One region of the Pantoea sp. X-Soil-YNGN-844 genome, then DNA from elsewhere that is predicted to be linked to it. Evidence: predicted binding sites of a transcription regulator. Region 1 holds the regulator's gene; each other region holds the start of a gene.

Region 1 (7,624 bases):
ATCGCCACAATCAGGATTTCAAAACAGTAGGTCCAGCCGGTGATATAGCCCGCCATCGGCCCAAGGTAGTCCTGCGCGTAGCGGGAGAAAGAGCTGGCCTGAGGATTGTTAACGGACATCTCACCCAGCGCGCGCATGATGATATACGCCACTGCCCCGCCGATGATGTAGGCGAGCAGCACGCTCGGTCCGGCCATTTTTATCGCATCGGCGGAACCGTAAAACAGCCCGGTGCCAATCGCCGATCCCAGCGCCATAAAGCGGATGTGGCGCGTGCTCAGTCCGCGTTTGAGCTTGTTGGTTTCTTGCATAACAACCTGTACCTGTGAAATGAAAAAACCACGGGCAGGCCCGTGGTTAAAGAAAAATCAGTGCATTCTGTTACGAGTGAACGGCAACCTGTTCCGGTCCTTTCACCCGATCTACAACAGCGGCAATCAGCAGCATTACCAGCGACGGTGGCAACCAGGCAAGACCCTGGTCAGCCAGCGGCAGGTGCTGACTGAATGCCGGCAGCAAATCTTTAAACCCGGTGGTTTTAATCGCATCAACAATGCCAAACAGCAGGCTGACCAGCATCGCTGGCGCGATAATCCGGCTGCTCTTATTCCACCAGTTAAGGGTGAAACTCAGCACCACCAGCACGATACAGGGCGGATAGATCGCCGTCAGTACCGGGATGGAGATCTGAATCAGGTGGCTCAGGCCGAGATTCGACACCACCATCGAGAACAGACCCAGAATAAACACCAGCGTTTTATACGACAACGGCAGGTATTGCGCAAAAAATTCCGCACAGGCACAGGTCAGGCCGACGGCAGTCACCATACAGGCGACGAAGATCAGCGCGGCCAGGAAGAAGCTGCCCATGCTGCCAAAGGTATGCTGAACATACGCGTGCAGAATCGCTGCGCCGTTGGCATTTTGATCCACCAGCGCCCCGCTGCCCGCGCCCAGTTTAAACAGGCAGAGGTAGACCAGCGTCAGGCCCAGACCGGCAATCAGTCCTGCCAGCACGGTATAGCGGGTCAGCAGCGCGGCATTATCAACACCACGTGAACGGGCGGCGTTAACGATCACGATGCCGAACACCAGCGCGCCCAGCGTATCCATGGTCAGATAGCCATTAACGAAACCGCTGGAGAACGCCGCACGCTGATAGTCCGCGGTCGCCGGAATGGTGCCGCCTGCGGGCCACACCAGTGCAGCCACGCCCAGCACGGTCAGCGCGATAATTTTTAGTGGCGCCAGGAAGTGCCCTACCGTGTCGAGCAGCTTGCCCGGATAGAGCGACACGCCAATCACCAGCGCGAAATAGATCAGGCTATAGATGAACAGCGGCAGCGCGCCATCGCCGGTCAGCGGTGCAATGCCCATCTCAAACGAGACGGTTGCCGTGCGCGGCGTAGCAAACAGCGGCCCGACAGCCAGATAGCACACGGTGGCCAGCACGATGCCAGCGACCTTGCCAATCGGGGTGCTGAGCGCATCCACGCCGCCGCCGACGCGGGCCAGGGCGATCACGGTCATCACGGGCAGACCAACAGCGGTAATCAGAAAGCCGATGGCGGCTGTCCAGACGTGTTCGCCAGACTGAATACCGACCATGGGCGGGAAAATGATGTTGCCCGCGCCAACAAACAGGGCAAATGTCATAAAGCCCAGCGCGAGAATGTCCTTCGAAGTTAAACGATGTGTCATACGGCCTGTCACTGATGTTGCGGTGGAAGTTGGGTTAGTGTTGTCCCCTCGCTGCGTGCAAACCGCGACCTGGCTGACAATGTCAGCGCATTATGCTCGTCGCAGGGTAAAGCGCAGGTGATTTAAGCTGCTTTTATTCTGTTCACAGAGGGATGGATCGACAACGGCGCTAAGTAAAACGTTTATAGCGGTGAAAGGCAATACGGGATCGGAAAACCAGAAGGTTATGCCGCCATTTTTTCAAAAGGCAGTGGATAGCGTTAATTTTTGCCGCAGGCACACAAGATGATGTGCTTAAATAACAGACAGAGCGTGAGAAAACCCCGCATAAACGGGCCAGAAGATACACAAAAGGCGCGTTTTACGCGCCTGTCTGCACAACGTTACAGCATTACCAGACCTGATTAGCGATATCGACCACTAAACGAATCTTCTGCCATTGCTCGGCTTCGCTCAGGCTGTTGCCCTCTTCGGTAGAGGCAAAGCCGCACTGCGGGCTGAGGCAGATCTGGTCCAGGCTGACATACTGCGTCGCCTCTTCCAGTCGGGCTTTCACCTGCGCCGGATCTTCCAGCTCACCCACTTTGGTGGTGATCAGGCCCAGAACGACCTGCTGATGGCCCGGCTTAACGTAACGCAGTGGCTCAAAGCCGCCGGAACGGGCGTTGTCATACTCCAGGAAGAATGCATCCACGTTGACGCTGCCGAACAGGATTTCTGCCACCGGCCCGTAGCCGCCTTCAGAGATCCAGGTTGAGCGGAAATTCCCGCGACAGACATGCAGCCCCACGGTCAGATCGGCAGGTTTATCTTCCAGCGCTTTATTCAGCACCTGAGCATACGTCTGGGCCAGCTGGTCCGGGTCGTCGCCACGTGCGCGGATATCGCGCTTCTGATCTTCAGAACAGAGGTACGCCCAGACAGTGTCATCCAGCTGCAGATAGCGACAGCCCGCGTTGTAAAACGCCTTGATCGCCTGTTTGTAAGTCTGCGCCAGATCGTCGAAGTAGTCCGCCAGATCGGGATAGACTTCCGAATCAATCACTTTGCGGCCACCGCGGAAGTGCAGCACGCTGGGGCTGGGAATGGTCATCTTCGGCACCGCATCACCGGCAATACTCTGCAGGAAGCGGAAATGGTCGAGCATCGGGTGATCCGCCGGGAAACCGAGTTTGCTCACCACTTTCACGCCATGCGCTTTAGTCTGCACGCCATTAAACTGGATGCCCTGCTCCGCTTCATAGCTCTCAACGCCGTCAAGACCATAGAAGAAGTCGAAGTGCCACCAGCCGCGACGGAACTCGCCATCTGTCACTACTTTCAGGCCATTTTCACGCTGTTTCGCGACCACATCGCGGATTGCCACATCTTCAACCTGACGCAGGGCGGCAGCATCAATCTCTCCGGCTGAAAACTGTTCGCGTGCCTGCTTAATTGCAGCGGGACGCAGAAAGCTGCCAACGGTGTCGGCGCGGAACGGGGCGGTTTCTCTTTGCATGATCACTCCTGACCTTCCTGCAAATGATTACGGCAGGAAATAATTACATTCTGATATAAATAGCCATCTGGATGGCTATATGTCCGAATGCAGAGTGACACGAGTCACCTTTGTCTGCAACTGAAGAAAATTCAGCGATGATGAAAAAAATTCATGCTGGAAGATTATTGCAGCGCTGCGCGCGCCTGCGCCATCTGGCTGTCAGAGAGCGGCAGGTAGCCCGCTTCGCTGACACGCCGCTGTCCCTGCACGGAAAGCACCTGTTGCAGAAACGCGGCTACCAGCGGTGGCAGCGGTTTGCCGGGCGCTTTGTTGACATAGAGATAAAGCGGACGCGCCCAGGGATAGCGGCCGCTGCGGATAGCATCGGCATCCGGAGCAATCGCCTGGCCCTGGTCATTCACCACCGCCAGCATTTTTACGCCGCTGAGGTGAAAGCCAAAACTGGCGTAGCCGATGCTGCGCGAATTACCAGCCACCGCCTGCACCACCGCGGCCGAGCCGGGAAACTCCGCTACGTCACTGCGGAAATCGCCTTTGCACAGCACCTGCTGTTTGAAGAAACCCCAGGTGCCGGAGGCGGAGTTGCGGCCATAACGCTGAATCGGCCGTTCGCGCCACTGGTCGCCGGTTAAACCAAGATCGCCCCAGCGCAGCGGCACACTGTGCGCGCCACACAGGCGGGTAATGGAGAAAATAGCGTCGAGCTGGCGCGGTTCAATCTGCTGCAGCGGATTACGCTGATTGACCACCACCACCAGCGCATCCATTGCCACCGGCACCGCCAGCGGTGGATAGCCGTAGCGCGCCTCAAAGGCCTGACGTTCATCGGCCTGCATCGGTCGACTCATCGGCCCAAGCTGTGCGGCACCCGCCGCCAGCGCGGTCGGCGCGGTAGACGAACCGGAGGCCTGAACCTGCACATTGACGCCCGGTGCCTGACGACTGAAATCTTCGCCCCACAGGGTCATCAGATAGCCGAGCGTGTCGGATCCGACGCTGCTGAGATTGCCGGAGAGTGCGCCGGGCTGGGCCAGCGCCAGACCCGGCAGCAGAGAGACGATTAACAAAACAAGGAGGCGCATCAGAGAGATCCGGCAGCGATTAATGAACGGCATTCTCCTGCATCACGCTGCTGACAATCAACCTTGCGGGCAGCGTAAAGGTAAAACAGGTCTCTTTATGCGGCACGCTGGTGATATCGAGCCGCGCGTTGTGGTGACTCAGCGCATGTTTCACAATCGCCAGTCCCAGCCCGCTGCCGCCGGTGGCGCGCGAACGCGCCTTATCAACCCGGTAGAACCGCTCGGTCAGACGCGGAATATGTTCAGAGGCGATACCCGGCCCGTTGTCGCACACCCGGAAGGTCGCGCCCTGCTTGCCACGCAGCCAGCTGATATCGATCCGCGTGCCCTCCGGCGTGTGATTCACCGCGTTGTAAACCAGATTGGAGATGGCACTGCGCAGCTGTTCGTCGTTGCCGAACACTTTCAGATGGGGATCGGTATGGAAATGGATATCGTGACGACCGCCACTCAGCGTCGCCGCCTCATGCTGCAGCAGCTTCAGCATCACCGGCACATCGACCTTCTCTTTGAGATCGATCGCGGGCGCGGCTTCAATGCGCGACAGCGTCAGCAGCTGTTTCACCAGGCTGTCCATGCGGCGCGTCTGCTCCGACATGGTGTGCAGCGCTTTGCTGCGCGACGGCTCACTCATCACCGAGTCATTCATCATCTCCAGATAGCCCTGCAGCACGGTGAGCGGCGTGCGTAACTCATGGCTGACGTTAGCAAAGAAGTTGCGGCGCGCCCCTTCCAGCTGATGCATCTGCGTCACATCACGGGCCACCAGCAGCCACTGCCCTTCGCTGTAGGGCATGACGCGGAATTCCATGTGAAGTTTGTTGTTCAGCACCAGCGTCAGCGGCTTGTCAAAATCGCGCTGGCGAAGATAGCGGGAGAACTCCGGGTAACGCAGCAGATTGAGGATATTCTGGCCATTATCTTCCGGCCAGCGCAGGCCAAGGTGCTGCTGCGCCAGGCCGTTACACCAGAAAATAGTGCCCTCTTCCGTGGTCAGGATCACCGCATCCGGCAGCGATTCGGCCCCGCTGCGGAAACGCTTAATCAGATTGCCCAGTTCACGCCGCCGCCGCCGGTTGCGCAGCTGCATCTGGTAAAGCCCATAAAACAGCGGTTCCCAGCTGGCACGCCCGGTCGGTGGCGTCATGGTGCGGTCGAGCCACAGCCAGTGCGACAGCCGCATCAGATTGTAAAAATGCCACAACAGCACCACCAATACGCTCAGCAGCAGCCACCAGGGCAGGCCGCCAGACAGCAGGCCCAGCAGCGCCGCAGGCAGACAGGCCAGCAGCAGTTCTGTCAGTAATCTCTTCCAGGAGAGGCGTTCCAGCACGGTAAAGGCTCCGTTTAGTAGCGGGCAGAGAAACGATACCCTGTTCCACGGACGGTTTGTACCATGCGATCGTGGCCGGAGACTTCCAGCGCTTTACGTAAACGGCGAATGTGAACATCGACAGTGCGATCTTCCACATACACATTGGTGCCCCAGACGTGGTTCAGCAACTGTTCGCGGCTGTAGACACGTTCCGGGTGAGTCATAAAGAAGTGCAGCAGCTTATATTCGGTGGGGCCCATCTCAAGCGGCGTGGTTTCGGACATCACGCGATGTGAGGAGGGATCCAGACTCAGCCCCTGCATCTCAATCACCTCTTCCACCGCCATCGGCGAAATGCGGCGCATCACCGCTTTGATCCGCGCCATCAGCTCTTTGGGTGAAAACGGCTTGGTAATGTAATCATCGGCACCCACTTCCAGGCCGCGCACCCGATCTTCCTCTTCGCCGCGCGCGGTCAGCATCATCACCGGGATATCGCGGGTCATCGCCTCGCGCTTCAGATGCTTGATAAACTGAATCCCGCTGCCACCGGGTAACATCCAGTCCAGCAAAATCAGATCGGGCCAGGGTTCAATCAGCTTGCCAACGGCGCTGTCATAATCTTCCGCCTCGATTGGCTGATAGTCGTTCTGCTCCAGAACAAAACACAACATTTCACGGATGGGGGCTTCATCCTCCACAACCAAAATGCGCTTAGCCATTATTACTCCTGCTGATTATGACGGCTGTCACTGAGATTCGCGGCGCCATTATGCGTCAGATTTGTGACACTTTTATGAAAAACATAACCTGCCTGTAACCTCACTGGTAATCATTTATGACAGCGCAGCGACATTTTTTGCTTTGGCCGCAGAGCCAGTATAATCGCCCAGCGAATCACAACGGCAGGGACTCATCATGCGCATTATTCATACTGCGGACTGGCATCTGGGGCAGTTCTTCTACAACAAAAGTCGGGCGGCGGAACATCAGGCGTTTCTTGACTGGCTGTTGATCCAGATTGAACAGCATCAGGTGGATGCGCTGATTATTGCAGGCGACCTGTTTGATACCGGCACGCCGCCCAGCTACGCCCGCGAGATGTTTAACCGCTTCGTGGTGGCGCTGCAGCCTACCGGCTGTCAGCTGATTGTGCTGGCGGGTAACCACGATTCCGTGGCAACGCTGAACGAGTCACGCGAATTGCTGGCCTGTCTCAACACGCGGGTGATCGCCACCCCGCAGGCGCAGGATGATGTGCTGCTGCTCAACACCCGCCAGGGCGAGCCGGCTGCCCTGCTGTGCGCCATTCCCTATCTGCGCCCGCGCGATATCCTGCGCAGCCGGGCGGGTCAGTCGGGACGCGACAAGCAGACCTCGCTGCTGGAGGCGATTGCCCACCACTATCAGCAGCGTTTCGCCGCCGCCCAGGCGCTGGGCTATGCGCTGCCAGTCATTGCTACCGGTCACCTCACCACCGTCGGCGTCAGCCAGAGCGATTCGGTGCGCGACATCTACATCGGCACGTTGGACGCGTTTCCCGCCAGCGCGTTTCCCGCTGCTGACTATATTGCGCTCGGCCATATTCACCGCGCCCAGCGGGTCGCGGGCAGCGAGCATATCCGCTACAGCGGCTCACCGATTCCACTGAGCTTTGATGAGCTGGGGACTGAAAAAAGCGTCTTCCTGCTGGAGCTGGCGGCCAGCGGCCTGCAGTCAGTTACGCCGCTGGTGGTGCCGCAGGCGCAGCCGATGCAGGTGCTGAAAGGTTCGCTGGCACAGATTGCGGAACAGTTAAATGCCTTCAGTTCGGCAGAGCAGGAAAAACCGACCTGGCTCGACATCGAAGTGACCACTCAGGAGTACCTCAGCGATCTGCAACGTCAGGTCGAAACCCTGACCGCCACACTGCCGGTCGAAGTCTTGCTGCTGCGCCGCAGCCGTGAACAGCGGCAGCAGAGCCTGGCGCGGCTCGACAACGAAACGCTGAGTGAGCTGAAGGTGGAAGAGGTCTTTGCCCGCCGC
Region 2 (7,624 bases), 950 kb from region 1:
CACGGTAGATGGTGATCGCTTCATTGAGATCCATCCGCGCGAAAGCGTCCAGCACATCATGCAGCATCTGCACGGTGTGACGACCCAGCGACTCAAGGCTCACCAGCAGGGGAAGATGCTGCTGACCAAATTTCTCCAGTGCCGTGCGGCTGATTTTCTCCGCTACGTCACCAATGCGCTCCAGCTCGGAAATGGTTTTGATGATCGCCATCACCAGCCGCAAATCGATCGCGGTCGGCTGACGTTTGGCGATGATGCGCACGCAGGCTTCATCAATCTCCACTTCCATCATATTGACCTTCTGGTCGCCGTCGATCACCCGCTGCGCCAGCTCGCCATCCAGATTATGCATGGCGGTAATCGCATCGGTCAGCTGCTGCTCGACCATGCCGCCCATGATCATTACCTGAGTTCGGATATGCTCCAGTTCGGCATTGAACTGACCGGAGATGTGCTTATTCAGATTCAGATTATCCATGTCGATCTCCTGTCAGATCAGCCGTAGCGGCCAGTAATGTAGTCTTCGGTTTGTTTCTGCGCGGGCTTGGTGAACAGCGTGTCGGTGTCGCTGAACTCAATCAGTTCGCCCAGATACATGAAAGCAGTATGGTCAGAGCAGCGTGCCGCCTGCTGCATATTGTGCGTCACGATCACCACGGTATAGTCCTGCTTCAGCTCGGTGATCAGCTCCTCAATACGGCCAGTGGAGATGGGATCCAGCGCAGAGCAGGGCTCATCCAGCAGTAAGACTTCCGGCCGAATCGCGATGCCACGTGCAATGCACAGACGCTGCTGCTGGCCGCCGGAGAGACTGTAACCGCTCTGATGCAGCTTGTCTTTGGTTTCATTCCACAGCGCCGCTTTGGTCAGCGCCCACTGGACGCGCTCGTCCATATCGGCACGCGACAGCTTTTCAAACAGGCGCACGCCAAAGGCGATATTGTCATAGATCGACATCGGGAACGGCGTCGGCTTCTGGAATACCATGCCGACGCGGGCGCGCAGCAGCGCAATATCCTGCTGTGTCGCCAGAATGTTTTCGCCATCCAGCAGAATGTCCCCTTCGGCCCGCTGCTCCGGATAGAGCGAGTACATTTTATTGAAGGTACGCAGCAGGGTCGACTTACCACAGCCCGATGGGCCGATAAACGCGGTGACCTGATTCTTAGCGATATCCAGGTTGATGTTCTTCAGCGCATGAAACTTGCCGTAATAGAAGTTCAGATTACGGACCTGAATTTTATCGGCTGTTGCTGTCGCGATACTCATAATTCATCTCTCTTATACGGCGCCGCGCAGGGCCGCGCCGGAAGTTAACCGTGTTTACCTTTGGCGAAAATGACCCGCGCCACAATGTTCAGCAGCAGCACGCAGAGGGTAATGATCAGCACGCCCGCCCAGGCCAGGCTCTGCCATTCGGCGAACGGGCTCATGGCGAACTTAAAGATGGTGACCGGCAGGTTTGCCAGCGGCTGCATCATGTCGGTGCTCCAGAACTGGTTCGACAGCGCCGTAAACAGCAGCGGAGCCGTTTCCCCTGCGATGCGGGCAATCGCCAGCAGCACGCCGGTGATGATGCCGGAGACCGAGGCTTTCAGGGTGATGGCCGAGATCATCTTCCACTTCGGTGTGCCAAGCGCATAAGCCGCTTCACGCATGCTGTCTGGCACCAGCCGCAGCATATTTTCGGTGGTCCGAATCACAATCGGCACCTGCAGCAGCGCCAGCGCAATTACCCCGGCCCAGCCTGAGAAGTGCTGCATCTGCGACACGACCAGGGTGTAGACGAACAGGCCAACCACAATGGAGGGAGCTGAAAGCAGAATGTCATTAATAAAGCGTATTACTTCTGACAGGGCCGATTTGCGCCCATATTCCGCCAGATAGATCCCGGCCATGATGCCCAGCGGCGTGCCGAAAAAGGTCGACCAGAAAATCAGCAAGCCACTGCCCGCCAGGGCATTCGCCAGCCCGCCGCCCGCCGTATTCGGTGGTGGCGTTGATTCGGTGAACAGGGACCATGACAGCCCATCCACGCCACGCGATACGGTGGTGAAAAGGATCCACACCAGCCAGAACAGGCCAAACGCCATGGTCAGCAGCGACAGCGTCAGTGCAATTTTATTTTTCGTGCTGCGCCAGGACTGCATTTTACGACGTGATGCGTCCAGTTCGGCGCGCGCCTGAATTTCAATCGTGGTCATGAGCGCGCTCCTTCACTTTTCGCCAGTCGCATAATCATCAGCTTTGAAATGGCCAGTACGATAAAGGTAATCACAAACAGGATCAGGCCCAGCTCCATCAGCGCGGCGACATGGACACCCGATTCGGCTTCCGCAAATTCGTTGGCCAGCGCCGAGGTGATGCTGTTACCCGGCATAAACAGCGACGGGCTGTCGAGCTGGTAGGTGTTGCCGATAATAAAGGTCACTGCCATGGTCTCACCCAGCGCACGACCCAGTCCCAGCATCACGCCGCCAATCACGCCATTTTTGGTAAATGGCAGGACGATGCGCCAGATCACTTCCCAGGTGGTGCAGCCGATGCCGTAGGCTGACTCTTTCATCATTACCGGGGTCTGCTCAAAAACGTCGCGCATCACCGAGGCGATGTACGGGATGATCATGATCGCCAGAATCACTCCCGCCGCGAGGATACCGATACCGAAAGCGGGGCCGGAGAAGAGCTCGCCGACAATCGGAATACCCGACATCACATCGTTAACCGGCGTCTGGAAATATTCGGCAAACAGTGGCGCGAAGACAAACAGGCCCCACATGCCGTAAACAATGCTCGGAATTGCTGCCAGCAGCTCAATGGCGGTACCCAGCGGGCGACGCAGCCACCCTGGCGCGAGTTCAGTCAGGAACAGTGCGATACCAAAACTCACCGGCACGGCGATAATCAGGGCGATAATGGAGGTCACAAGGGTGCCGTAGATCGGAACCAGTGCGCCAAATTGTTCGTTGGGCGCATCCCAGGTTTTGGTCCACAAAAAGGCGAAACCAAACTTCTGGATGCTGGGCCACGAGGAGATGATCAGGGAGACAATAATGCCGCCCATCAGTAACAGCACAATCAGCGCAGCCAGCCTGACCAGCGCGCCAAAAATTCTGTCACCTTGTTTGCCTGGGGCTTTGAATGCCGGCTTCGTTGCAGCCATAGAAGTCTCAGTCTTCAGAAGTTATCAGGGCGGCATGAGCCGCCCGTTGGGTCTGACCGGACAGCCGTCCGGCCAGGGTCGGTCAATTACTGATAAAGCGCTTTACCAGAACTGTCTTTGATGTTGGCTTTCCAGGCGGCGCGAATCTGCTCGGTCACGCTCTCTGGCAGCGCAGCATAATCCAGCGCTGTGGCGGTTTTGCTGCCGCTTTTGTAAGCCCAGTCGAAGAACTTCAGCACTTCAGCGCCTTTGGCCGCATTCTCCTGATCTTTGTAGATCAGAATGAAGGTGGTTGAGGAGATTGGCCAGGCATTCGCGCCCTTCTGGAAGGTCAGATCCTGTGCGAACGATTTGCTCCAGTCAGCGCCTTTAGCGGCATTACTGAAGCTGGTTTCGCTCGGCGCGACCGCTTTACCATCGGCATCGATCAGTTTGGTGTAGGTCAGATTGTTCTGTTTGGCATAGGCGTATTCCACATAGCCGATTGAACCCGGCAGACGCTGAACAAATGCAGCGACGCCGTCGTTGCCTTTACCGCCCAGACCCACCGGCCAGTTAACGGTGTTGCCTTTACCGATTTTGCTGTTCCAGTCCTGGTTTACCTTCGCCAGATAGCTGGTGAAGACGAACGAGGTGCCTGAACCGTCAGCGCGACGCACCACGTTGATGTTGGTCTCTGGCAGTTTTACGCCCGGGTTAAGCTTGGCGATCGCCGGGTCGTTCCACTTTTTGATGGTGCCTAGGTAGATATCACCGACGGTTTTGCCATCCAGCGTCAGCTGACCTGACTTGATGCCCGGCAGGTTAACCGCCAGCACCACGCCACCGATCACGGTAGGGAACTGGAACAGACCATTTTTCTGCAGATCTTCATCTTTCATTGGCGCATCGGACGCACCAAAATCAACGGTTTTGGCGATGATCTGTTTGACGCCGCCAGATGAACCGATGCCCTGGTAGTTAATTTTGCTACCGGTGGCTTGCTGATATTCTGCTGCCCACTTGGCATAAACCGGCGCCGGGAACGTCCCGCCTGCACCAGTGAGATCGGTGGCCGCAAAAGCAGATACCGCGCTTACGGCGAAGGTGGTGGCGAGGATTCGGGCTACGGTGCTACGCATCAGTGTCATATTCCCTCCAGGGGAGAAAAGTCAGGCTAGGGGCCGTTTTAGTAAGAGTCTGTGATTGCTGCAGGAGGGAAAATAGGACAGTTTGATGACAGTGAAATGTACGAAATATGACAGTTATATGACAAAGGGCCAGAATGAAGTGGGCCCGCGACGGGGCCCACCAGGTTATTCCACGGTAACCGATTTCGCCAGGTTACGCGGCTGATCGACGTCGGTGCCTTTGATCAGGGCGACGTGATAAGAGAGTAACTGCAATGGCACGGTGTAGAAGATCGGCGCAATCACCTCTTCCACGTGCGGCAGCGGGATAATCTTCATCCCGTCACTGTCGCTGAAGCCCGCATCCTGATCGGCAAACACATAGAGCAGGCCGCCGCGTGCGCGCACCTCTTCGATGTTGGATTTCAGCTTCTCCAGCAGTTCGTTGTTAGGTGCCACTACGATCACCGGCATGTCCGCATCAATCAGCGCCAGCGGGCCATGTTTCAGCTCGCCTGCGGCGTAGGCTTCCGCATGAATGTAGGAGATCTCCTTGAGCTTCAGCGCCCCTTCCATAGCAATCGGGTATTGATCGCCACGGCCCAGGAACAGCGCGTGATGCTTGTCAGAGAAGCCTTCGGCCAGATTCTCAATCAGCTTATCCTGCGCCAGCATCTGCTCAATCCGGTTCGGCAACGCCTGCAGGGCATGAACGATCTCATGCTCAGTCTCCATAGACATCCCTTTCAGACGACCCAGTTTCGCCACCAGCATCAGCAGCACCGCTAACTGAGTGGTGAACGCTTTGGTGGAGGCGACGCCGATTTCGGTGCCCGCTTTGGTCATCAGTGCCAGGTCAGATTCCCGCACCAGTGACGAACCCGCCACGTTGCAGACCGCCAGCGACCCCAGGTACCCTAGCTCTTTCGAGAGACGCAGCGCTGCCAGGGTATCTGCCGTTTCACCCGACTGCGACAGGGTGATCAGCAAGCTGTTTTTCCGCACCGCTGACTTGCGATAGCGGAACTCTGAGGCGATCTCCACGTCACAGGGGATATTTGCCAGCGACTCAAACCAGTAGCGTGACACCATGCCGGAATTATAAGAGGTGCCGCAGGCGATAATCTGGATATGCTCCACCTGGCTCAGCAGCGCTTCTGCACCCGCGCCCAGTTCGCTGAGATCAACCTGACCCTGGCTGAAGCGCCCACTCAGGGTGCTTTTCAGCGCCATCGGCTGTTCATAGATCTCTTTCTGCATATAGTGACGGTAAATGCCTTTGTCACCGGCATCGTATTGCAGGTTCGATTCGATCTCGGCACGCGTCACGGTGTTGCCTTCACGGTCAATTATCGTGACATCACGACGGCTGATCTCGGCGATATCACCCTCTTCCAGATAGATGAAGCGGCGGGTCACCGGCAGCAGGGCCAGCTGATCGGAGGCGATAAAGTTTTCACCCATTCCACGGCCAATCACCAGCGGGCTGCCGGAACGGGCGGCCACCAGCAGTGACGGATCTCGGCTGTCCATAATGACCATGCCATAAGCACCGCGCAGCTGTGGGATCACTCGCAATACGACTTCGCGCAGCGAACCGCCCTGCTTCTGCTCCCAGTGAACCAGATGCGCCACCACTTCGGTGTCGGTTTCAGAGGCAAAGACGTAGCCGCGTTCGATCAGCTCAGCACGCAGCGGCTCATGGTTTTCGATGATGCCGTTGTGCACGATGATGATGTGCTCTGAGACGTGCGGATGCGCATTTGCTTCCGACGGCTCGCCATGGGTTGCCCAGCGCGTGTGCGCGATGCCGGTACCACCAATCAGCGGCTGCTGTTCAGCGGCTTCCGCCAGTTTCTGCACTTTCCCTAACCGCCGCAGGCGCGTGACGTGCCCCTGACGATCGACCACGGCCAGACCGGCCGAATCATATCCGCGATATTCAAGACGACGCAGACCTTCCAGCAGAATCTCTGCGATATCGCGTTGCGCTACTGCACCAACAATTCCACACATAATGATGTTTTCCTGACTACATGGCTTTTCGCCACTTCTGTTGTCATGCGACCTGATATCCGGCTTTGCCGGTTCCCCGAGCCTTGTAGAGAGTGGGGATTATAGTTTTGGCACTGCACTGCATCGGCCCGCATAAAGCGGGCCGTTAAAAATTTTATTTTTTCTTCACCGGACGCTGCCAGTCCGCTTTGTGATTCTGCTCTTTACGGTTATAGACCAGACCGGCTTCGGTCACATCTTTCATGATGGTGGTACCTGCCGCAATGGTAGTGCCTGCTGCGACGCTGACCGGAGCCACCAGTTGCGTATCTGAGCCTACAAATACGTCATCGCCTATCACGGTTTTGAATTTGTTCGCGCCATCGTAGTTGCAGGTAATGGTGCCTGCACCGATGTTCACGTTGTCGCCAATCTCCGCATCGCCAAGATAGGAGAGGTGACCCGCTTTCGATCCCTTGCCCAGACGCGCTTTCTTCATTTCGACGAAATTGCCCACGTGAGCGGCGTGCGCCAGCTCACTGCCAGGACGCAGACGGGCAAAGGGTCCGACGGTACAGGCGGTAGCGAGATGAGCATCCTCGATCACCGTATAGGGGCTGATTTCACAATCATCGCCGATCACGCTGTTTTTGATGATGCAGCCCGCGCCGATTTTGACGCGCGAGCCCAGCGTGACCTGGCCTTCAATAATGACGTTAGTGTCGATTTCGACATCCCGCCCATGTGTCAGCGTCCCGCGCAGGTCAAACCGTGCCGGATCGCGCAGCATCACGCCGGCCAGCAGCAGTTTTTCCGCCTGTTCAGCCTGGTAAGTGCGTTCTAATGTCGCCAGCTGCAGACGGTTATTCACGCCATCGGTTTCACTGATGCGTGCCGGATGAACCGCATTGATCACCCGACCTTCCTGATGCGCCAGCGCGATAATATCGGTGATGTAATACTCACCCTGTGCATTGTTGTTAGTGAGCTGTGACAGCCAGCGTTTTAAATCGCCGCCGTTGGCGATCAGAATACCAGTGTTAATCTCTTTAATGGTGAGCTGCGCCGGGGTGGCATCTTTCTGTTCGATAATGCCGGTGATGGTGTCGTTCTCGCGCACAATGCGGCCATAGCCGGTCGGGTCATCCAGTACCACGGTCAGTAAGCCGATGCCACCCTGCGGTTTTGCTTCGCGCAGGCGCTGTAATGTCGCCTGAGTAATCAGCGGCACGTCGCCGTAAAGCATCATGATATCTTCATCATCGGCAAAAGCAGGGGCGGCCTGCTGCATGGCGTGGCCAGTGCCGAGCTGCTCGGCCTGCAGCACCCAGTTCAGCGTGCTGTCGGTAAGTGTCGC
Region 3 (7,624 bases), 2.4 Mb from region 1:
CGGAAAGCTACAAAGAGCAGGCGCGTAAAGCCGCGATTAAAAACGCGACTCAGCAGGCCTCACAGCTGGCTGAAGGCTTCAACGCGAAGCTGGGATCTATCTACAGCATTCGTTATCAGGTTGCCAACTATCAGCCGATGCCAATGAACCGCATGTATAAAGCGGCAGCCGCGGCAGATACGTCGGCGCAGGAAACCTACGATCAGCAGAGCATCAACTTTGACGATCAGGTCGATGTGGTGTTTGAGCTCAAGCCCAACACGCCATAATGCAAAACGGGGCTGATGTCCCGTTTGAGATTGTTGACAAAACCTGGCCCGGTTCGCTGTGAGACGGTGCCTGCACAGGAAACAGGGTCAGATCGGAAAGTCGCTAAGGCCAATCCCTGGCCGCTCGGCCCGCACAATTACGCACCTCATCCCTGAGGTGCGCCCGTGGCCGGGCCAACGCGTTGCGTTGTTCAAAAACGCTCCCGGCGTTTTTGTCCCAGGGCGCGGGACGCTTTCCTCTTCTGACCCTGTTCCCTTCGCGTTTAACTTTTCTGTTGTTGTAAGACTCCTATTTATCCCGATTTGTCAGCAACAAAAACGGGGCTTTCGCCCTGTTTTTGTTTTCAGGCAGCCACGTCATCCTGCCGCAGCACCCGATGTCCATGCGCAATCAGCGCATCGGTCACCCGACGCATTAACCGGCTCTCCGGCGCAAACCGATGCCAGTAGAGCATCCGGCGCTGACACAGACCTGGCGTCAAATCGATTAACTCACCGCTTGCCAGCTCACGCTCAATCTGAAGATGCGGGATCATACAGCAGGTTGAACCCTGCCGCGCCATCTGCACAAAGGCTTCAGAGGAGTTCACGATGTGGCAGGGCACGCTGCCGGGTGAAAGATCAAAGTTCTGCTGCAGGAAGGCCTGATGCATATCATCGAGATGATCAAACGCCACCGCAGGCGCTTTCAGCAGGGCTGAGCGGGTGACGCCGTTAGGGAAAAAACGATCGGCAAAGTCGCGTGACGCGACAAACAGATAGTCGAGTGCACCGAGCTGATCCACCAGACAACTCGGCAGCGGCTGCGGCTGGATACTCACTGCACCCACCACTTCACCCCGACGCAGACGCTCCTGAGTGCGGGTTTCATCTTCGACCTGCAGATTCAGACGGACAGGGGAATCTGCCAGCACATCTTTCAGCGCAGGCAGTAGCCAGGTAGCCAGACTGTCGGCATTGACCGCCAGCGACAGCAGCAGCGGCGTGGTGCCACTGTTCTCATCGCCCAGCCACTCCTCTTCCAGCAGCTCCACCTGATGCAGCAACGCCAGCAATTTCTGACCCTGTTCAGTCGGACGCGGCGGCACGGTGCGCACCAGCAGCGGCTGACCAAACAGGTTCTCCAGCTGCTTGATACGCTGTGAAACCGCCGATTGGGTGATACACAACTTTTGTGCGGCACGCTCAAAGCCGCGTTCGCGGATCACTGAATCCAGCGCCTGAAGCGTTCGATAATCCGGGCGTTTCATTCTTCTTCTCTCTCCTTCAGGGTGGACGTCACTATGCCACAAAAGTGTCACCTGTGATGCTCGCTTGTTTTTTGTGGGCTGGCTTCCAAAGCGTTAAATCCACGTCGGACAGCCGAGCATTTTCAGCAAGCCTTGTTTTATACTACGCGCACTTCGTTGTCGCACAGGTTTTAAACATACCATGACCCAGGATGAACTGAAAAAAGCCGTTGGCTGGGCTGCACTTGACTATGTGCAGCCGGGCACCGTTGTTGGTGTAGGCACCGGATCCACCGCTGCCCACTTTATTGATGCGCTGGCCACGGTCAGGCATCAGATCGAAGGTGCCGTCTCCAGCTCCGACGCCTCTACCCAGAAGCTGAAAAGTCTGGGCATTCAGGTGTTCGATCTGAACGAGATTGACCTGCTGTCGGTTTACGTTGATGGCGCGGATGAGATCAACCCACAGATGCAAATGATCAAAGGCGGCGGCGCAGCGCTGACGCGTGAAAAGATCGTAGCCGCGGTGGCCGAGACCTTTATCTGCATCGCTGACGCCTCAAAAGAGGTCGATGTGCTGGGGCGTTTTCCGCTGCCGGTCGAAGTGATTCCGATGGCGCGCAGTTACGTGGCGCGTCAGCTGGTGAAAATGGGCGGCTTACCTGAGTATCGTCAGAACGTGGTGACCGATAACGGCAACATTATTCTTGATGTGCATAATCTGCGCATTCTCGATCCGATTGAGCTCGAAAAAACCATCAATGCCTTGCCTGGCGTCGTTACCGTTGGCCTTTTTGCCGCGCGCGGTGCCGATATCGCATTGATTGGCGGTCCTGATGGCGTGAAAACCATCAAAAAATGATCTGTCTGGCGCTGTAAAGGCGCCGGTTATTTCTGCCTGCAAATCATCTTTTCTCGCGTCGGTGAAATTTGGTGACTTATGTCACATAACCGTCATCGACAGTAGGTTCGTTCTCTCTTCATCGCTGACCTCATGATTTTGTCCGGCAATGTGCTGCTGTCAGCCGTTGCCGTGCTGGCTGCCGGGCAATCGTTTGTATTGCCGGACGCGATTTTTTTGATATTTTGACAGAAGGCTGGCTTATGGTAGTCCTCATTGAATGCTGAATAGGATCGGGAAATGGCAAAGGTATCACTGGAAAAAGATAAGATTAAGTTCCTGCTGGTGGAAGGTGTCCATCAGAGCGCGCTGGATAATCTGCGGGCTGCAGGCTACACCAACATCGAATTCCACAAGGGCGCACTGGACTCCGACGCGTTAAAAGCATCGATCCGCGATGCGCACTTCATTGGTATCCGTTCCCGCTCCCAGCTCACTGAAGAGATTTTTGCGGCGGCTGAAAAGCTGGTCGCCGTTGGCTGTTTCTGTATCGGCACTAACCAGGTTGATCTGCAGGCGGCTGCGAGCCGGGGTATTCCGGTGTTCAACGCACCGTTCTCGAATACCCGCTCGGTGGCAGAGCTGGTCATTGGTGAGATGCTGCTGATGCTGCGTGGCATCCCCGAAGCGAATGCGAAAGCACACCGTGGTATCTGGAATAAGATTGCCAAAGGTTCATTTGAAGCACGTGGTAAAAAGCTGGGTATTATCGGTTACGGTCATATTGGGATGCAGCTGGGCGTGCTGGCAGAAAGCCTGGGTATGCATGTTTTTTTCTACGACATTGAAAACAAGCTGCCGCTGGGTAATGCCACCCAGGTACGCCATCTGGCCGATCTGCTCAACATGAGCGACGTTGTCAGCCTGCACGTGCCGGAAACCGCCTCTACACAGGATATGATCGGTGCAGAGCAACTGGCGCAGATGAAACCCGGTGCGCTGCTGATTAACGCCTCACGTGGCACCGTCGTGGATATTCCGGCGCTGTGTGATGCCCTGGCCAGCAAGCATGTGGGTGGCGCAGCCATCGATGTCTTCCCGACCGAGCCTGCCACCAACAGCGAGCCGTTTATCTCTCCACTGAGTGAGTTCGACAACGTGATCCTGACACCGCACATTGGCGGCTCGACAGAAGAAGCGCAGGAGAACATCGGAATTGAAGTGGCGGGTAAGCTGGCGAAATATTCTGATAACGGCTCGACTCTCTCGGCTGTTAACTTCCCGGAAGTGTCACTGCCGATTCACGGTATCAGCGCCAGTCGTCTGCTGCACATCCATGAAAACCGTCCCGGCGTGCTGACGGCCATCAACCAGATCTTCGCAGAGCAGGGCATCAACATCGCCGCGCAGTATCTGCAGACCTCGCCGTTTATGGGTTATGTGGTTATCGACATTGATGCAGAGCCAGAAGTGGCAGAGAACGCGCTGCAGCTGATGAAAGCGATTCCGGGCACTATCCGCGCGCGTCTGCTTTACTAAGCGATACACACCTGGAGAGGCGCTTAGTCGCGTTTCTTCAGGTAGTTAATACAGTCTGTCCCGATTTGCTGTAAGACCGAGACTGCGAAGAGAACACGGTCAGATCGGAAAGACGCAAAAGCCGCCATCCATCGCATGCTCGTCCCGCGCGATTACGCACCTCATCCCTGAGGTGCGCCCGTGAACGGGCCAACGCTTTGCGCTGTTCAAAAACGCTCCCGGCGTTTTTGTCCCTTGCGCGGGACGCTTTCCTCTTCTGACCATGTTCCCTGCGCGTTGAGCTATTTCATTGCTGCCAGATGCGCCCAAATATGGGTTTAAGCCGTCTGAAAATCCCCTAACAGTGCTTCTTCTACTCCCACTGCCAGAGCTTTGACGGCGTCATCACCGCTGGCAAAGGCACATCCCATTCTGCAACCGGCAGGTTATCGACCTGCTGACAATCGTGTGCCACGCCGACGGGCAAAAAACCGTGCTGTCGCCAGTTCTGCAGCGTGCGGTCATAGAAGCCGCCACCCATCCCCAGTCGCTGCCCATGCTGATCAAAGGCCACCAGTGGCACCAGCATCAGATCCAGCTGATCAAGGGTGATCAACTGTCGGATATCGAGCGGCGGTTCAGGAATGCGCAGTTTATTCGGGAGCAGTGGCGTATCGGGCGAGTAACGCAGAAACAGTAAATTACCGGGGGAGAAAGGGTGTAAAACCGGCAGATAGACGGCTTTCTTCAGATGCCAGAGCCGGGCAATCAGCGGACGGGTATTCAGCTCACCATCAACCGACAGAAACAGGGCAATATTGCGCGCAGCAGTAACTGGAGCGTAGTTAAGGGCGAGTTCAGCGAGCTGTTCGGCCGCCTGAGCCTGCTGCTCATCCGTCATGGCACGACGCAGATGGCGCACCTGCTGACGAATTTCCTGACGCTGTAACATTGAAGGTGATGACATGGAAGGTTCAGACATGATTTCCCCGCCGTTTAAGCCGCTGTGCAGCGACTATAACATGTCGGTCCGGGGAAAAAAGCAGGACTACAGAAAGGGAGATCTCCGAGATGCCGCCGTAGGCTGTAACCCTTGAACCCTTGGTTCAAGGTGAACATGCCGTCGTAACCATCAGGCTTCTCGGACGAACCGAGCATGCACACAGGTTACAGAGCGTCACATTCTGTTTTTTCGAAATATCGGCTCAGGGGACTGGCCCACATGCAAACATCTCAGAGAAAATTTACCTCACCGTTGCTGTAACGATAGCAACCATGAAGTTTTATTCGAACTTCGCACCCTCACGCTCAGAGATGCGACCTTGCTCAACCAGTGCCTGTTCTATCGTCTGCTGCAACATACGAATACGCTGTTCCATATTAGCAGCATAATCGCGCGTTTTCACTTTCTCTTGCGCCAGCTCGTGGCAGACGTTTAACGCGGCGATGAACACCAGTTGTTCTGTATTTGTGACTCTAGTGCGAACTTTTAGATCTTGCAACCGTTGATTGAGATCTTCAGCCGCGCTATTGAGCGCATCTTGCTGCTCTGGCGGACAATTCACTCTCAACGAACGACCAAAAATTTGTAAATCTACCGGTTGTGCAGACATGCCACCTTCCTGACTGATTACTTCGCTCGCAACTCCCTTAGCAGTCAATGGCTTGGGAGGCGGGCAACTATATAGACCCACGAAATAAGATACAACCCCTTTTCTGGAAACCTTGAGGCAGCTAGTGGTAGCATAACACGAACTTATTCTGCCAACGACGATGAAAACTTATGTCCTTACAGAACGCAACCCCCGATTACAACGCGCTCGCGGCTGTGCTCTCCCAGCAGGGCGTTGGCATGACGCCCGCGGAAATGCATGGCCTGCTGAGCGGGATCCTCTGTGGCGGTAACCAGGACACCAGCTGGAAGACACTGGTACACGATCTGGCTAACGAAGGCATGGCGTTTTCACACACTCTTGCCGTGCCGCTGGCGGCGCTGCACGAGCACACGGCCACCACGCTGGAAGATGACGGCTTCCTGTTTCAGCTGATGCTGCCTGCTGACGATGACATCACTGTCTTTGACCGCGCAGATGCACTGGCAGGCTGGGTTAACCATTTTCTGCTCGGCCTGGGCGTAACACAGCCTAAACTGGATAAGGTCACCGGCGAAACCGGCGAAGCAATCGACGATTTGCGCACTATCGCCCAGCTTGGTTACGAAGAAGATGAAGACCAGGAAGAGCTGGAGCAGTCGCTGGAAGAGGTGATCGAATATGTGCGTGTCGCCGCACTGCTGTGCCACGATACGTTTACCCGTCCCCAGCCCACCGCGCCAGAAGTGCAAAAACCGACGCTACACTAATTTCAGGTCAACGCGTTTAACCGGTCAGTTTACAGGGAGTGCAGAGATGATTTCACTGGAACGATACCTGCAGCGTCGTCAGGCGCTGCTGGCAAAGATGGCGCCTGGCAGCGCAGCGCTGATTTTTGCTGCGCCAGAAGTGACACGCAGTAATGACACGGAATACCCGTTTCGTCAGAGCAGCGACTTCAGCTATTTCACCGGCTTTAACGAGCCGCAGGCACTGCTGGTACTGATCAAAAGCGACGAAAATCATAATCACAGCGTGCTGTTTAACCGCGTGCGTGACCCGGCAGCAGAAGTCTGGTCTGGTCGTCGGCTGGGTCAGGAAGCGGCTCCCGAAAAACTGGGCGTCGACCGTGCCTTACCCTGGAGCGATATCGGCGAACAGCTGCACCTGCTGCTGAATGGCCTTGACGTCATTTACCATGCGCAGGGCGAATATGCCCATGCGGATACGCTGGTGTTCAGCGCGCTGGACAAGCTGCGTCGCGGTTTCCGTCAGAATCTCAATGCCCCCGCTACCGTTACTGACTGGCGACCGTGGGTGCATGAAATGCGCCTGTTCAAAGATGCAGAGGAGATTGCGCTGTTACGTCGCGCCGGGGAAATCAGCGCACTGGCGCATACCCGTGCCATGCAAACCTGCAAGCCTGGCCTGTTCGAGTACCAGCTTGAAGGGGAAATTCATCATGAGTTTACCCGCCACGGGGCGCGTTATCCCTCCTACAACACCATTGTGGGATCCGGAGAGAACGGCTGCATTCTGCACTACACCGAAAACGAAAGTGAAATGCGCGACGGCGATCTGGTGCTTATCGATGCAGGCTGTGAATTCTATGGCTATGCGGGCGATATAACCCGCACCTTCCCGGTTAACGGCAAATTCAGCCCGGCGCAGCGCGCGATTTACGACATTGTGCTGGCTTCGCTGAACCGATCGCTTGAGCTGTTCCGCCCTGGCGTCAGCATTCGTGAAGTGAATGATGAAGTGGTGCGAATCATGATTACCGGTCTGGTTGAACTGGGCATTCTTGAAGGCGACGTTGATACCCTGCTTGCCGAAGAGGCGCATCGCCGGTTCTTTATGCACGGCCTGAGCCACTGGCTGGGGCTGGATGTGCACGATGTCGGTCACTACGGGACCCCCAGCCGCGACCGGATTCTGGAGCCGGGCATGGTGTTAACCATTGAGCCGGGCCTTTATATCGCCCCGGATGCGGACGTGCCCGCACAGTATCGTGGCATCGGTATCCGAATCGAAGATGACATTGTCATTACGGAAGATGGCATTGAGAATCTCACTGACAGCGTGGTGAAAGAGGCCGATGAGATTGAAGCACTAATGGCGGCGGCAAAACAGGCATGACGATTCTGATTGCCGGAGGCGGCATGACCGGGGCGA
Region 4 (7,624 bases), 750 kb from region 1:
GCGATTTTCCGCAAACCTGATCATAAGAACTATCGCGAATGCGGCGATCAGATTCTGCGTAACTTCCTGAAAGGGCTGGCGATGATTCAGCGCCCTAAGAGTGAGAAGCCTGCTTAACGTCTGTGGCTGATCGCTTCGGGTACCTGCGTGGTCAGAAGTGGCGCATCTGATCGCAAAGAAAGCCTGCATCCATGCAGCACGGCCTCGCCATCCCTGGCTCGGACGCTTTGCTCCTCAGTTGCGCCACCTCTTCCCTCAAGCTTCTTCATGGCTTTTTAATCAGCAACACCAGGCCAGCCCTGGGGAGTGAAAGCGGGTCATCGGTGGAGCGTTCGTCGCACGGGAAAAAGCGCCGGGGGCATTTCTGAACCATCCTGTAAGATTCCTTCGCAATCGCACACGCCAGCTCCAACGCGAATGCTCTACGTTTCAGCGCTCCATCCCCTCCTTCATATTCGCTCTGAGCCATTAATAATCGCGATGATGCTGTTAAGTCTCCAGGGCTGGCGCGTCTGAAGAGCGAAGCGTCCGGGCCAGGGATGGCCCGGCCGATCCACAGGGATGTGAGATTCCTTAGCGATCGGACGCGCCAGCCCGGGAGGCCGCACCCATGCAACAGCCCTGTTTATGATAGGTCACCGCGCCCCACCACCCAGCGCTTATGCACCCACAGCGAGGCGATGATCACCAGCGCGCCCGCAATAAAGCTCGGCCAGTGCGGTTTCTGCTGCCAGATAGCCAGATTCACCAGCAGCCCGGCAGGGACGTGCATGTTATTCATGATGCCCAGCGTACCGGCATCGACCTGCGTCGCACCGTAGTTCCACATAAAATAGCCGAGACCGGAAGCCGCAACGCCCAGCCAGACCAGAATGCCCCACTGCAATGAGGTGGTCGGCAACTTCTGTGGATTGCCCCAGGCACACCAGGCAATCACCGCAATCAACACCGCCCCCAGATAGAACCATGAGAAGGCCGTATGCTGCGGCATGGGACGGGTTTCCTGCAGACGCTTATAACCCACCATGCCTGCCGCGAAGCAGATGTTTGCCAGTTGCACTAACAGCAGACCAAACCAGAAATGATCGCTGACTTTGTCATAACGAATAATCGCCGCACCCGCCACCGCCAGTAACGCACTGAAGATATAGCCGATGCGCAGCGGACGACGGCTGATCAGATCGTAAATCAGCGTCACATAGAGCGGCGTCATCACCGTAAATAGCAGGAATTCTGACACGCTAAGGTAGAGATAGGCTTCGAAGCTCAGCAGATACATCACGCCCAGTTGCAGCATCCCCACCAGCATATACAGCAGTAGCGTGGAAGGGCGATAACCCCGCCAGCGCAGGAAAGGTATGAATACCAGCGCAGCCAGCGCCAGCCGCATCAGCACAGAGAACCAGCTATCCACCTGCCCGGCGAGGTATTCGCCAATCAGGCTGAACGAAAAGGCCCACAGAATGGTGGTAATAATCAATAAAAACACGGCAACGACCCCGAAATTAACAGGCCGACAGTGTAAACAATGTGCCGCCGTCAGGCTGTGAAATCTGGTTGACATCTGATTATAAACCAGGCGATTAAACAGCTGACCGGATAGCCTGCTTACACTTCCTGATACATCAATCGACAGAATAGGTTTTCAGCCAGATAAAATGCGCGAAATGATCCATCAGATGATCACTTCCGCTCCTGACTGTAATAAAACTGTAACAAATGTGTCATTCATCACAGTAACGTTGCGCAACTAACACTATTCTTTGCGCGAAATGGAACATTCTGCATCCATTTTTTTCTGCACTTTCCTGCTCCAACCTGCCGGGAATGAAAAACCATAATGTGCCCTGGAGGGCCTCACTGATGCTGAGCATTTTTAAACCTGCACCACGTCAGCCGCAGGTGGCGGCGGATCACGTTGATCCGCTCTACCGTCGTCTGCGCTGGCAAATTTTCATCGGGATCTTCTTTGGTTATGCTGCCTACTACCTGGTCAGAAAAAACTTCGCACTCGCCATGCCCTATCTGGTCGAGCAGGGTTTTTCACGTGGCGATCTCGGGTTTGCCCTGTCCGGCATATCCATTGCCTACGGCTTTTCAAAATTCATCATGGGCTCGGTCTCTGACCGATCAAACCCGCGCGTCTTCTTACCAGCCGGTCTGATTCTGGCCGCAGCAGTGATGCTGATCATGGGATTCGTCCCCTGGGCGACCTCCAGCATCATGGTGATGTTCGTACTGCTGTTTATCTGCGGCTGGTTCCAGGGTATGGGCTGGCCACCCTGTGGGCGCACCATGGTTCACTGGTGGTCGCAGAAGGAGCGCGGCAGGATCGTTTCGGTCTGGAACTGTGCGCATAACGTGGGCGGTGGTATTCCGCCACTACTCTTCCTGCTCGGCATGGCGTGGTTCAACGACTGGAAAGCGGCACTCTATATGCCTGCGTTTGGTGCCATTGCTATTGCGATTATTGCCTTTGCGCTGATGCGTGACACGCCGCAATCCTGTGGCCTGCCACCGATTGAAGCGTATAAAAACGACTACCCGCCCGACTACGATGCCAGCCACGAAGAGGAGCTGACGGCAAAACAGATTTTCATGAAGTATGTGTTGCCGAACAAGCTGCTGTGGTACATCGCGCTGGCCAACGTCTTTGTCTATCTGCTGCGCTACGGCATCCTCGACTGGTCACCCACCTATCTGCGCGAAGTCAAACACTTCACGCTGGATAAATCGTCGTGGGCCTACTTCCTGTATGAGTATGCGGGGATTCCGGGAACGCTGCTGTGTGGCTGGATGTCGGACAAAGTTTTCCGGGGCAATCGTGGTGCGACCGGCGTGTTCTTTATGACGCTGGTGACCATTGCGACCGTGATCTACTGGCTGAACCCGGCGGGCAATCCTGGCGTCGACATGGCCTGCATGATCGTGATTGGCTTCCTGATCTACGGTCCGGTGATGCTGATTGGTCTGCATGCGCTGGAGCTGGCACCGAAAAAAGCAGCAGGGACGGCGGCGGGCTTTACCGGCCTGTTCGGTTACCTGGGTGGCTCGGTCGCGGCCAGCGCCATTGTCGGTTACACCGTTGATTACTTCGGCTGGGACGGCGGCTTTATGGTGATGATTGCGGGCTGTGTGCTGGCGGTTATTCTGCTGTTACTGACCATGGTCAGCGAACACAAACACAAAAAGACCCTCGTCTGACGGTAATAAACAAGGGCCGGCTATCCGGCCCTTGTTTACGCTGACGGCTTAAGCCAGATAGAGCGTGCGCAGCGTCTGCGGCACCGCATCATCGGCATTCGAACCAATCACATCCAGCTCCGGCAGCGTATCTTTCAACCGCTGATGGGCGTTCTGCATGATATAGCCCTTACCTGCCATGCTCAGCATCTCCACATCATTCATACCGTCGCCAAAGGCAATGCAGCTCTCCAGCGAATGACCCAGCGTTTTCGCGACCGCTTCCAGCGCATGTCCTTTCGACACGCCGCCCGCCATCACTTCCAGGCAGGTTGGCAGCGAGAAACTGACGTTAACCCGATCGCCCCAGCGCGCTTCAATCGCCTGCTCCATTGGGATCAGATGCTCAGGGTTTTCGCAGGTAAAAAAGACCTTGCTGATGTTGCTGGTTGGCAGCAGGCCCGGCTCATAGACCTGATAGTTGAAGACTGACTCACGAAAATAGTCCTGCTCAGCCGGGCTTGAACGGCTAACAAACCACTCATCGTCGCGGTAAACGTGCGTCAGAATATCGCTGTGATGATACTGCAGGCCAAACAGGTCGCTGGCGATATCCTCATCCAGATTATGACTGAACACCAGTTCGCCCTCTGCGTTATGCACGCGCGCGCCGTTCGAGGTGATCATATAGGCCGGAATCGCCAGGCTGTCGCGCATCTGTCCGACATCAATATGATGACGGCCGGTGGCGAAGACAAAGTGAATATCCTTAGCGACCAGCTGCTGCAGCGTTTCACGTGCAAAAGGGGTCAGGCGATGTTCGGGAGAAAGCAGCGTGCCATCCAGATCGGATGCAACGATGTGATACATGAAAACCTCGGGTATCTGGTTCTGCCGGTTTTTACCGGTCGGATAAATAACGTCAGTGGTGCGATGAAAAAAAGTCGACCACTGCATTGAGTGCTTCGGCACGCATCTCATCTTTTTCAAACAGGATCTCGTGACGCGCGCCATCGATCACCCGTGGCTGATTACCTTCACACGGATGACCCGCCGCCGCCATCGCCGCACAAAACAGGTCCTGCGAACGATTGTCGACCACCCGATCGTCGCTGGCCTGTAACAGCAGCAGCGGCGTAGTGATCTTATCCACCTGACTGATGATGTTGCGCCCCGCATGGATGCCTTCGCGTACCCAATGGTAGGTCGGTCCGCCCACACGAATCGCCGGATCGTCCGCATAAAAACGCAGGCTACGCCGGTAACGCTCGGCGCTATGGGTCAGCCGGTTAATGCCAAACGGATGCGCGCGCCAGCGTCCGGTGCCGAGCGCATAGCCATCGCGTAAGGCTGGACGTTTCTCCGCCCAGTCCAGGATACGATGAGCCAGAAAAGAGGGCAACGGTAAGGCGATGCCAAACATCGGTGCCACCAGCGCAACGGCATGAAACGCCTGCGGCTGGCGCGCCAGAAACAGCGTTAAAATCGCGCCACCCATCGAGTGAGCCAGCGCATAGCGCTGCTGATAATGGCCGCTGACGATCTCTTTCAGATAGAGCGTTTCAAGATCATCAACGTAATGCGTGAATTCTGCCACGTGACCGCGGTGTGAATCTTCCAGCAGCCGATCGGAGCGCCCCTGACCGCGATGGTCCAGGATCACCACATCAAATCCGCAGTGAAACAGATCGTACGCAAGCTCAGGATATTTTATGTAACTCTCGATGCGTCCCGGCACAATCAGGATCACACGCTTGTGTTGCGGCGATGTGAAGCGGACATAGCGCAGCGTCAGATTACCCACGCCGGTAAACTCAAGCTCCTCCCGACGGTGCCAGAAATCGAGCAGCGGCCCGGTGGCGAAGGCTGCAAAGGCTTTTTCCCGTCGCAGCCAGCTGGCTTTGTGTTGATTCATTCGCCCTCCTGATGACCGGATACAGAGTCCTGAACGCCCTGCGCAGGCCGTAGCGCCGCGCTTATTTCTGGCGTATTGTGTCACAAATCCGCGACTAAAGAGAGCCTGACCCATGACCATCGAATGGTGGCTGACCTACCTGCTTACCACCACAATCCTGAGCCTGTCGCCGGGTTCCGGTGCAATCAATACCATGAGTACCGGGATCAGCCACGGTTATCGCGGCACGGTGGCTTCTATCTCTGGCCTGCAGGTCGGCCTGGCATTGCACATTGTGCTGGTCGGTATCGGGCTGGGCGCACTGTTTTCGCAGTCGCTGCTGGCGTTTGAAATTCTGAAATGGGCCGGTGCAGCCTATCTGGTCTGGCTGGGTATTCAGCAGTGGCGCTCAGCAGGCGGCATCGATCTGGATGCGGTCGCCAGAGCGATGCCGCGTCGTCGCCTGTTCAAACGTGCCGTGCTGGTTAATCTCACCAACCCGAAAAGTATCGTTTTTCTGGCGGCGCTGTTCCCGCAGTTTATCCAGCCGCATCAGCCGCTGTTTATGCAGTATCTGGTGCTGGGCGTGACCACCGTGGTGGTCGATATCATCGTGATGATTGGCTACGCCACGCTGGCAACGCGCATTGCTGGCTGGATTAAAGGGCCAAAGCAGATGAAGTTAATGAACCGCATTTTTGGTGGGCTGTTTATGGCGGTGGGCGCGCTGCTGGCCAGCGCCAGAAAAATCGCATAACACCTGACGCGCCGAATCCGGCGCGCAATTTCTTCCTTACCGCTGCTACGGTGCGCTCAGTGGCACCGCACGCAACACAATCATGCCCGGCTTCGACTGCATATATTCCCTGAACGGCGTATCGACAACCCTGCGATTAACGGCCAGTGATGAGGCGTTCCTGAACCACAACTGGCCATCATGCCGAACGGCAATTCCGGCATGCGTCACATCCAGCCCCTGCGCGGGGGTGTACACCCCGATATAATCGCCAGTCTGGATTTGCGCCAGCACCTTTGGTGTGATCGCCCGGGCCGGAATGTAGGTGATGCGGCGAGGAATGATACCCAGACCGGGCACCTGTTCTTTTCCACGAGCCTGATGATTGAGCTGCTTCACTACCGTCACCGCATCCGGGCTGAGGGTGCCGGTGACATCATCGGCATTGCGCGGGTTCTCAGCGAACCAGTCGGAAAAGAAGTGGCGGCGCTTCAGAAAGCTGACCTCACCGCCAGCGTAGCGGGTCCGAATCAGGCTAGCCTCAAAGCTGGCGCGGTCATGGCTTCGGCTCAGCGCCTGGACATAATCAAGCAGCGTGAAACAATCCACCCCCTTGAAATTGATCACCAGCGCTTCCGGGATATCAGGCGAGCCGATCAGCGTATGCGCCTGGTAAGGTGTCCCGAGAAACGCGGCAGAAATCTGGCTAATCCTTTCGCCTTGCGGCTGCTCTGACGCCGGGCGTGCCTGCGACAGGATAGCTGACACGCTATCTACTTCTGCTGTTTCAGAGACGCGATTATGGGCAGCATCAGGGGAAGCGCAGGCGCTGACACAGGCCGCGATAAACAATAGTAAAAGGGGTTTTACTCGCATCATCGTCTCCATGAAAATAGTCCGTCGATACGACCATACCGGAGGTGATGGTTTCATTAATTAACGAAGGGTGACTTTTTGTCAGCGATGACAGCAGAAAGACGTCAGCAGGCCTGGATTGTGATATCCGTCACCCAGGTGAAGTTCAGAAAGAGGCAACAGGAGGTGAAATGACTGCCGGATGCGCAGCACGCTCTCCGGCATTAGGGCTTAACGCGAAATAATCAGGTGGATACCAAAACCGGCGAACAGCACGCCAGCCATACCATCTACCCACTTCGCCAGCCGCTGATAACGGGCGCGGATCCACGGCAGCGCAAAGATAGCCGCCACCAGCGTAAACCACGCAAAGGTTTCACCAACAATCAGCAGGAACAGACCCCAGCGCTCTGCTGAACCGACATCGTCACCGACTAACAGCGAGAAGACGCTGCCGAAGTAAATAATCGCTTTAGGATTCGACAGGTTGGTCAGCAGGCCCTTGAGAAAGCTCATGCCGCGTTTCGGCAGCTCTACCACCGGCTCATCCTGCTGCGGCTGCTTATGACGCTGGCGCGCCGAGCGCATCAGTTGCCAGCCCATCCACAGCAGATAGAGGCCACCGCCGACCATGATGATCTGGTGCAGCCAGGCCATTTTTTCCAGAATCAGATGCAGGCCCATCAGCGCCACGCCTGCCCAGACCACAATGCCCAGGGTAATGCCCAGCACACCCATCATCGCCTCTTTGCGCGAGCGACTGGCGGCGGTCTGTGACACGAAAAAGAAGTCGGGGCCGGGGCTCATCAGCGCCACCAGATGTACCAGCGCCACGGTTGCGAATAACATCAGCATGATTAGTGTCCTTTACTCTTCATCATCAAGATGCTCTTTGATCATCACCAGGAAGGGTTTGCCAAAGCGCTCCAGTTTGCGGTGACCCACGCCGTTGACGC

What was found. Region 1 encodes PhoB, which activates phosphate uptake and scavenging genes when phosphate is short. Its sites were predicted from a motif close to CTGTCATAAAACTGNCNNAT; they were not measured.
Region 2: the regulator PhoB is predicted to act here: its motif matches at 4,399-4,418, upstream of pstS (phosphate ABC transporter substrate-binding protein PstS).
Region 3: the regulator PhoB is predicted to act here: its motif matches at 2,439-2,458, upstream of serA (phosphoglycerate dehydrogenase).
Region 4: the regulator PhoB is predicted to act here: its motif matches at 1,700-1,719, upstream of glpT (glycerol-3-phosphate transporter).

What each region holds. Positions count from the first base shown of each region.
Region 1 covers NZ_AP036007.1:959,822-967,445, reverse strand. The annotation lists gene proY (proline-specific permease ProY) at 1-311, opposite strand, end outside; gene brnQ (branched-chain amino acid transporter carrier protein BrnQ) at 382-1,701, opposite strand; gene AC6I8C_RS04275 (cobalamin-independent methionine synthase II family protein) at 2,093-3,199, opposite strand; gene AC6I8C_RS04270 (PstS family phosphate ABC transporter substrate-binding protein) at 3,364-4,284, opposite strand; gene phoR (phosphate regulon sensor histidine kinase PhoR) at 4,304-5,617, opposite strand; gene phoB (phosphate response regulator transcription factor PhoB) at 5,632-6,321, opposite strand; gene sbcD (exonuclease subunit SbcD) at 6,518-7,624, shown strand, end outside.
Region 2 covers NZ_AP036007.1:10,965-18,588, reverse strand. The annotation lists gene phoU (phosphate signaling complex protein PhoU) at 1-478, opposite strand, end outside; gene pstB (phosphate ABC transporter ATP-binding protein PstB) at 496-1,269, opposite strand; gene pstA (phosphate ABC transporter permease PstA) at 1,314-2,204, opposite strand; gene pstC (phosphate ABC transporter permease PstC) at 2,201-3,163, opposite strand; gene pstS (phosphate ABC transporter substrate-binding protein PstS) at 3,250-4,293, opposite strand; gene glmS (glutamine--fructose-6-phosphate transaminase (isomerizing)) at 4,459-6,288, opposite strand; gene glmU (bifunctional UDP-N-acetylglucosamine diphosphorylase/glucosamine-1-phosphate N-acetyltransferase GlmU) at 6,443-7,624, opposite strand, start outside.
Region 3 covers NZ_AP036007.1:3,312,239-3,319,862, reverse strand. The annotation lists gene AC6I8C_RS15365 (oxidative stress defense protein) at 1-269, shown strand, start outside; gene AC6I8C_RS15360 (LysR family transcriptional regulator ArgP) at 614-1,519, opposite strand; gene rpiA (ribose-5-phosphate isomerase RpiA) at 1,701-2,360, shown strand; gene serA (phosphoglycerate dehydrogenase) at 2,640-3,878, shown strand; gene AC6I8C_RS15345 (5-formyltetrahydrofolate cyclo-ligase) at 4,231-4,824, opposite strand; RNA gene ssrS (6S RNA) at 4,917-5,100, opposite strand; gene zapA (cell division protein ZapA) at 5,141-5,470, opposite strand; gene AC6I8C_RS15330 (YecA/YgfB family protein) at 5,641-6,219, shown strand; gene pepP (Xaa-Pro aminopeptidase) at 6,266-7,588, shown strand; gene ubiH (2-octaprenyl-6-methoxyphenyl hydroxylase) at 7,585-7,624, shown strand, end outside.
Region 4 covers NZ_AP036007.1:210,552-218,175, reverse strand. The annotation lists gene AC6I8C_RS00925 (YehS family protein) at 1-117, shown strand, start outside; gene AC6I8C_RS00920 (carboxylate/amino acid/amine transporter) at 626-1,489, opposite strand; gene glpT (glycerol-3-phosphate transporter) at 1,864-3,204, shown strand; gene yigL (sugar/pyridoxal phosphate phosphatase YigL) at 3,253-4,053, opposite strand; gene pldB (lysophospholipase L2) at 4,106-5,098, opposite strand; gene rhtB (homoserine/homoserine lactone efflux protein) at 5,211-5,834, shown strand; gene AC6I8C_RS00895 (DUF1460 domain-containing protein) at 5,880-6,689, opposite strand; gene rhtC (threonine export protein RhtC) at 6,900-7,523, opposite strand; gene recQ (ATP-dependent DNA helicase RecQ) at 7,536-7,624, opposite strand, start outside.